Regions from separate parts of the Streptomyces sp. NPDC058289 genome, predicted to be linked through region 1. Evidence: riboswitches for the same ligand, from Rfam matches in the RefSeq annotation. Region 1 holds a riboswitch; the other holds the start of a gene.
The links. A riboswitch is a leader RNA that binds a small molecule or an ion and turns the genes downstream of it on or off. The one in region 1 is predicted to bind glycine.
Positions count from the first base shown of each region.

Region 1 (3,663 bases):
CGGGACCACGTTGTAGAGCTTGCCGGAGAAGTTGATCTTCATGCCGTGGGTCAGGTGACCGCCGTGGGCCAGGTTCAGGCCCATGATCGTGTCGCCCGGCTTGATCAGCGCGAACATCGCGGCCGCGTTGGCCTGCGCGCCGGAGTGGGGCTGCACGTTCGCGGCCTCGGCGCCGAAGAGCGCCTTGATGCGGTCGATCGCGATCTGCTCGACCACGTCGACGTGCTCACAGCCGCCGTAGTAGCGGCGGCCGGGGTAGCCCTCGGCGTACTTGTTGGTCAGGACCGAGCCCTGGGCCTCCATGACGGCGACCGGAGCGAAGTTCTCCGACGCGATCATTTCCAGGGTGGACTGCTGGCGCACGAGTTCGGCGTCGACGGCGGCGGCGACGTCCGGGTCGAGCTCGTGGAGGGGAGTGTTCAGTACAGACATCAGGGTTCCCTGGGTCAGTTGCCGGCGGTGAGCTTGGCGTACTCGTCGACGGAGAGCAGGTCGGCCGGCTCCTCCGTGACGCGCACCTTGAAGAGCCAGCCGCCCTCGAACGGAGCCGAGTTCACCAGCGCCGGGTCGTCGATGACGTCCTGGTTGGACTCGACGATCTCGCCGGTGACGGGGGAGTACAGGTCGCTGACCGACTTGGTCGACTCCAGCTCGCCGCAGGTCTCGCCCGCGGTCACCGTGTCACCCACCTCGGGAAGCTGGGCGTAGACGACGTCACCGAGCGCGTTGGCCGCGAACTCCGTGATGCCGACCGTCGAGACGCCGTCGACGGCGTCCGACAGCCACTCGTGCTCCTTGCTGAAACGCAGCTGCTGGGGGTTGCTCATGACCTGATTCTCCTGGATGCGGGGGAGTGGATACGAACGGTGGTCCTGCGGACCGGCGCGATGCGCCGGTCAGCGGTGAGGCGCGGTGCGGTGCGGTACGGGGCTACTTCTGCCGCTTGTAGAACGGCAGCGCCACGACCTCGTACGCCTCATGCGTACCGCGAATGTCCACGCCGACGCCGGAGGCGCCGGGCGCGGCGTGCGCCGCGTCGACATAGGCCATCGCGATCGGCTTGCCCAGCGTCGGGGACGGGGCGCCCGAGGTGACCTCGCCGACGACCTGGCCGTCGAAGGTCACGGAGAAGCCCGCACGCGGAACGCGGCGGCCCTCGGCGATCAGGCCGACCAGCTTGCGCGGCGGGTTGGAAGCGGCGCGCTCGGCGGCGGCCTCCAGGGCGGCGCGGCCGACGAAGTCGCCCTCCTTCTCGAACTTCACGACCCGGCCCAGACCCGCGTCGAATGGGGTGAGGGAGGTGGTCAGCTCGTGCCCGTACAGCGGCATGCCCGCTTCCAGGCGCAGGGTGTCGCGGCAGGACAGGCCGGCCGGGACCAGGCCGACGCCCTCGCCCGCCTTGGTCAGCGCCTGCCACAGCTCCACGGCGTGCTCGGGGGCGACGAACAGCTCGAAGCCGTCCTCGCCGGTGTAGCCGGTACGCGCGATCAGCGCGGGCACCCCGGCGACCGTGCCGGGCAGGCCGGCGTAGTACTTCAGCCCGTCCAGGTCGGCGTCTGTGAGGGAGGCGAGGATGCCGGGGGACTCCGGACCCTGCACCGCGAGCAGCGCGTACGCGTCGCGGTCGTCGCGGACCTCGGCGTCGAAGCCGGCGGCGCGCTCGGTGATCGCGTCCAGGACGACCTGGGCGTTGGAGGCGTTCGCGACGACCATGAACTCGGTCTCGCCCAGGCGGTAGACGATCAGGTCGTCGAGGATCCCGCCGTCCTCCTGGCAGATGTGCGTGTAGCGGGCGCGGCCGACGCCGACGGTGGAGATGTTGCCGACCAGCGCGTAGTCCAGGACCTTGACGGCCTCGGGGCCGGTCAGGGTGATCTCGCCCATGTGGGAGAGGTCGAAGAGACCGGCCTTGGTGCGGACGGCGTTGTGCTCGTCGCGCTCGCTGGCGTACCGCAGGGGCATGTCCCAGCCCGCGAAATCGGTCATGGTCGCACCGAGCGAACGGTGCAGCGCATCGAGGGCGGTCAGGCGGGGGGCAGTGCTCATGGGTGTGGCTCCCGGGTCCCAGGGCATGACATGACGAGGAGGAGTTCCTCCCCATCTGTCATCGGAACCTGAGAGGTTCGCCGAGAGTTCCCCGCTTCCAGGGGAAGGCCATCGACTTGCACCTTGGGTGGAACCGTCGCCGATGCCCTCACGGGCGGTGGCGCGGCTCGCTTTTCAGATCTGCCTCATCCACGCGGTACGGGGCCTGAGAGATTCAAGGGAGGTACTTGCTCCTTCGGCGCCCGGGCAACGCCTTGCGGCGTGCCGGGACTCTCCCGCGCGGATTCAAGCGGCCGGTATGCAGTTAGGTGTCCAGATGGCGCACATCATTGCACGACGTGCGGCCGAATGGGGGAGGGGGTCCGCAAGCGGAGCGGACCCGGAACGGAACCGGCGCCGCCGGATTACCGTCTCTTTACACTCAGGGGGACGGGTCCAGGCGACCCGTCGCGGGGGAGGCGAGCACTGTGCGGAGATTCGGAGTACTGGCGGCGACGAGCACCGGCACCGTCGAGGGCGCGGTGGCCGGGGTGCCGTCGCAGCGCGGCGTCGTACGGGATCCGGCGGCGGGGGCGGCCGGGGAGCCCGGAGCGGTGCGCGACCTGCGCGGGGCCGAGGGACCGCGGCGGCTCCGCTTCGCCGCCGGGGACGTCGTGGTGGTCTCCGGACTGCCCGGCGGCGGCAAGAGCACCCTGATCAAACGGGCCGCGGAGGGCGGCGGCATCGACTCCCAGGACGCCCGCGAGCGGTGGGAGCGCCGGATGCCGGCCGCCCTGCCCTACGCGGTGTACCGGCCGGCGGTCCGGATCGCGCACTACTGGGGCCTGTGGCGGGTGCTCCGCTCCGGGGCCCCGGCCGTCGTCCACGACTGCGGTACGCAGAGCTGGGTACGGGCGCTGCTGGCCTCGGCGGCCCGGCGGCGCGGCCGCGCGCTGCACCTGGTGCTGCTGGACACCACCCCCGAGGAGGCCCGGGCCGGGCAGGCGGCGCGGGGCCGGGGCGTCTCGGCGTACGCCTTCGCCCGGCACCGGGGCGCCGTGGCCCGGCTGCTGCGCGAGGCCGAGGCGGGCCGCCCGCCGGCCGGCTGCGCGTCGGTGACCCTGCTGGACCGCCCGGCGGCGTCCCGGCTGACGTCGATCGGCTTCCTCTAGCGGTCGGCGGTCGGCGGCCGACGGACTGACGGCCGACGGACTGACGGCCGGCGATAGCGGGCGGCCCCCGGCCGGGGTGTCGCACCCGCCCGTTAACCTCGGGTCGAGACCAAGGGCAAGCGAGCGGAGACGTACATGTGGCCGGGTAACGAGCTGGAGCAGGTGCTCGGGGCGGCGCTCGGACAGGCGGACGCCGGGGGGCGGATCCTCGAGGTCCTCGGGCGGAGCCACCTGTGGGTCCCGCTGCCCGGCGGGGTGAACAGCCTGAGCCTGCCCACCATGGACATCGACGGCGCCGCCTACGTGCCCGTCTACAGCTCCGAGGAGCAGTTCCGCGCCTGCGCCGGACCCGCCATGGACTTCGCCGTCGCCCCCGCCGTGGACTTCGCCCGCGGCCTGCCCCCGCAGCTCGGCCTCGCGGTCAACCCCGAGGGATCCGTCGGCGTGCCCCTGCCCCCGCCGGCCG
Region 1 covers NZ_JBHVYI010000044.1:55,688-59,350, forward strand. Annotated here, with positions in the region: gene glyA (serine hydroxymethyltransferase) at 1-432, opposite strand, end outside; gene gcvH (glycine cleavage system protein GcvH) at 447-827, opposite strand; gene gcvT (glycine cleavage system aminomethyltransferase GcvT) at 931-2,046, opposite strand; glycine riboswitch at 2,231-2,334, opposite strand; gene ACFVX6_RS22680 (AAA family ATPase) at 2,514-3,197, shown strand; gene ACFVX6_RS22685 (enhanced serine sensitivity protein SseB) at 3,333-3,663, shown strand, end outside.

Region 2 (3,663 bases), on a different contig from region 1:
CCGGGTCACCCCGGAGGGGCAGGGGCAAGGCCAGGGGCAAGGTGTTGGGTCGGGGCAGGTGGAGAGTGCCGGGGAGGGCCGGGCGGCTCGAGAGAGGCAGGGCCAGGGCGTTGGGTCGGGGCCGGTGGAGCGTGCCGGGGAGGGCCGGGGCGCCCCGGAGAGTCAAGGTTCGGGTCAGGGCCAGGGCTCGGGGGCAGGTCCGGCGGGTGGGCAGGGGCTCGGGGGGTCGGGCGGTGTCGAAGGTGTGAGTGAGCGGCTGTGGCCGGCCGGGAGCGATGTGCGGCATGCGGCGTACGGGCCGGGGTGGGTGCAGGGCAGCGGGGTCGGGCGAGTGACCGTACGGTTCGAGCAGCCCGGATCCGAGCCGGGCCGGGTGCGAACGTTTCTGGTGGACGACCCCGAGCTGGAGCCGTCCGATCCGATGCCGCTGGTAGGGGACCAGGTGGTGGGGGTCGAGGGCTCGACGGCGCCGTAGGGAGCCTCAGAGGTCAGGCCGCTTCGCCGGGCGAGGGTGGCCCGTCCGCGTCCGGGGAGTCGTCCGCCGGCAGGGCCCGTCGGGTTCGGGGGTAGTTCGTCGGCAGCTGCTGGGCGCGGCCGGGGGCCGGGCGGTGGCTCGGCGGCAGCTGCTGGGTGCTGGGCGTAGCCGGGTGTCGGCCGTTGGGTGCGCCCGTTGGTCGGCCCGTTGTCGGTACTGGGTTGGGCGCGGAATGTCAGGTGCCGCTGCCCGCTGCCCGCTGCCCGCTGCCCGCTGGGCGCCGCCGACCGTTGAACGTGCTGTGTGCGACTGGCTCGATCCGGCAGCCTGTCTTTGCCCAGCACCCTGGTCCTGCTGGGCGGTGCGGCCCGGCTCAGGGCTCCGCTCAGGGCTCTGCCCATGGTCGGTGGCGTCGGCCGGCTTGCCCGGCGCCCCCGTCCTGCTGGGCGGTGCGGTGCGGCTCAGCGTCCTGGCCATGGTTGGTGGCCTCGGTCGGCTTGCCCAGCCCCCGGTCCTGCTGGGCGGTGCGGCCCGGCTCAGGGCTCTGCTCGTGGTCGGTGGCCTCCGCCGGCTTGCCCGGTGGTCTGGGGCTGGCTGGGTGGCGAGGATCCGCCCGGCGTTCCTCGCTTGCCCCGGTTCGGTGTGCTGGGCCGCTGTCAGGCCCGCTGCCCCGGGTGGCGGCGGGCAGCGGGTGGGGGGTCAGGGGGTGTCGGGGGTCTTGTGGCCGAAGTCGTGCTGGAAGTCCGTGGGGAGGGCCAGGTCCAGGCCGTAGTGGTGGTAGAGCTGCAGCTCCTGTTCGGGGGAGAGGTGGCGGCCGACGCCGAAGTCGGGGGCGTCCTTGATGAGGGAGCGTTCGAAGGGCACGCGCAGGGTGTCGCCCACCATCTCGCTGGGCTCCAGCGGGACGAAGGCGTCCCGGCTGAAGAGTCCGGTGCGTACGGCGGCCCATTCCGGGACGCCCGTGGCATCGTCGAGGTAGACCTCGTCGACGGTGCCGATCTTGGTGCCATTGCGGTCGAACGCCTTGCGGCCGATCAGGCTGCGGGGATCGATGTCGGTCTGCACGGTCCGGTCCCTCCATTGGGCGCAACTCCTCCGTAATGACTACAAAAGTGCATTTCCGGAGAGGGGGCCACTCGAGGGAGGCCCGCAGATCCTCGCTGGTAGGCTGGGTGATGGCTGTTGACCCTGTGCGGGAGAGTCCTCCGAGTGAGTGAGACGGAGGCGCCGAAGGAGCAAATCCTCCCCGGAATCTCTCAGGCATACGTACCGCACGTGGTGAGGCCACTCTGGAAAGCAGGGGCGGGTACCGGGCGCGCAGTGCCGGTCCCTCTCCTCACCGACGGTGAAAGCCGGATCTCGTGGGCGATCCCCGCGCGGCCCGGTGAAGCTCTCAGGTTGTGATGACAGAGGGGGAGGCCGTCCGGGTGCCCGCGCCGTGGTGCCCCTCGCAGGTCGTACGACCAGGAGGCCTCCGTACATGACCGCCAACCGCATTCCGCTCTCCCAGCTGGAGCGAGGCATCCCCTTCGAGCAGCGCCACATCGGCCCGGACGCCGAGGCGCAGGCGAAGATGCTCGCCCATGTGGGCTACGGCTCGCTGGACGAGCTCACCGCAGCCGCGGTGCCGGATGTGATCAAGACCACCGCCGCGCTGAACCTGCCCGAGGCGCGGACCGAGGCCGAGGTGCTCGCCGAGCTGCGTGAGCTCGCCGACCGCAACCAGGTCCTGTCGTCGATGATCGGTCTCGGCTACTACGGGACCTTCACGCCGCCGGTGATCCTGCGCAACGTCATGGAGAACCCGGCCTGGTACACGGCGTACACGCCGTACCAGCCGGAGATCTCCCAGGGCCGTCTCGAAGCCCTGCTGAACTTCCAGACCGTCGTCGCCGAGCTGACCGGCCTGCCGACCTCCGGCGCCTCGCTGCTCGACGAGGGCACGGCGGCCGCCGAGGCCATGACCCTGGCCCGCCGCGTGGGCAAGGCCAAGGGCAACGTCTTCCTCGTCGACGCCGACGCGCTGCCGCAGACCATCGCGGTGATCGAGACCCGCGCCGAGCCGATCGGCATCGAGGTCGTCGTCGCGGACCTGTCGGACGGGATTCCGGCCGAGATCGCCGAGCGTGGCGTCTACGGCGTGCTCCTCCAGTACCCGGGTGCTTCCGGCGCCGTGCGGGAGATCAAGCCGGTCATCGAGCAGGCGCACGCGCTCGGCGCCATCGTCGCCGTCTCCGCCGACCTGCTCGCCCTGACGCTGCTGACCTCGCCGGGCGAGCTGGGCGCGGACATCGCCGTCGGCACCACCCAGCGCTTCGGCGTCCCGATGGGCTTCGGCGGACCGCACGCCGGTTACATGGCCGTCCAGGCCAAGCACGCCCGCTCGCTTCCCGGCCGCCTCGTCGGCGTCTCCGTGGACGCGGACGGCAACAAGGCGTACCGCCTGGCGCTGCAGACCCGTGAGCAGCACATCCGCCGCGAGAAGGCCACCAGCAACATCTGCACCGCGCAGGTGCTCCTCGCCGTCATGGCCGGCATGTACGCCGTCTACCACGGCCCGGACGGGCTGCGGACGATCGCCCGTCGCACCCACCGCTACGCCGCCCTGCTCGCCGCCGGTCTGACGGCCGGCGGCGTCGAGGTCGTGCACGGCTCCTACTTCGACACCGTCACCGTCCGGGTTCCGGGCCGTGCCGCCGAGGTCGTGGCCGCGGCCCGCGAGGGCGGGGTCAACCTGTACCAGGTGGACGCCGACCTGGTCTCCGCCTCCTGTGACGAAACCACCCTGCGCGCCGACGTGGACGCGGTGTGGGCGGCCTTCGGGGTCACCGCCGATCTGGAGGCGCTCGACGCCACCACGACCGACGCGCTCCCCGAGGGGCTGCTGCGCTCGGACGCGTACCTGACCCACCCGGTCTTCCACCAGCACCGCTCCGAGACCGCGATGCTGCGCTACCTGCGCAAGCTCTCGGACAAGGACTACGCGCTGGACCGCGGCATGATCCCGCTGGGCTCCTGCACCATGAAGCTCAACGCGACCACCGAAATGGAGTCGGTCACCTGGCCTGAATTCGGCCAGTTGCACCCGTTCGCTCCGGTCGAGCAGGCCGAGGGGTACCTCACGCTCATCACCGAGCTGGAGGAACGTCTCTGCGAGGTCACCGGCTACGACAAGGTCTCCATTCAGC
Region 2 covers NZ_JBHVYI010000078.1:27,499-31,161, reverse strand. Annotated here, with positions in the region: gene ACFVX6_RS30870 (DNA polymerase IV) at 1-475, shown strand, start outside; gene ACFVX6_RS30865 (PRC-barrel domain-containing protein) at 1,175-1,540, opposite strand; glycine riboswitch at 1,659-1,757, shown strand; gene gcvP (aminomethyl-transferring glycine dehydrogenase) at 1,956-3,663, shown strand, end outside.
Region 2: another riboswitch for glycine. It lies ahead of gcvP (aminomethyl-transferring glycine dehydrogenase); the one in region 1 lies ahead of gcvT (glycine cleavage system aminomethyltransferase GcvT).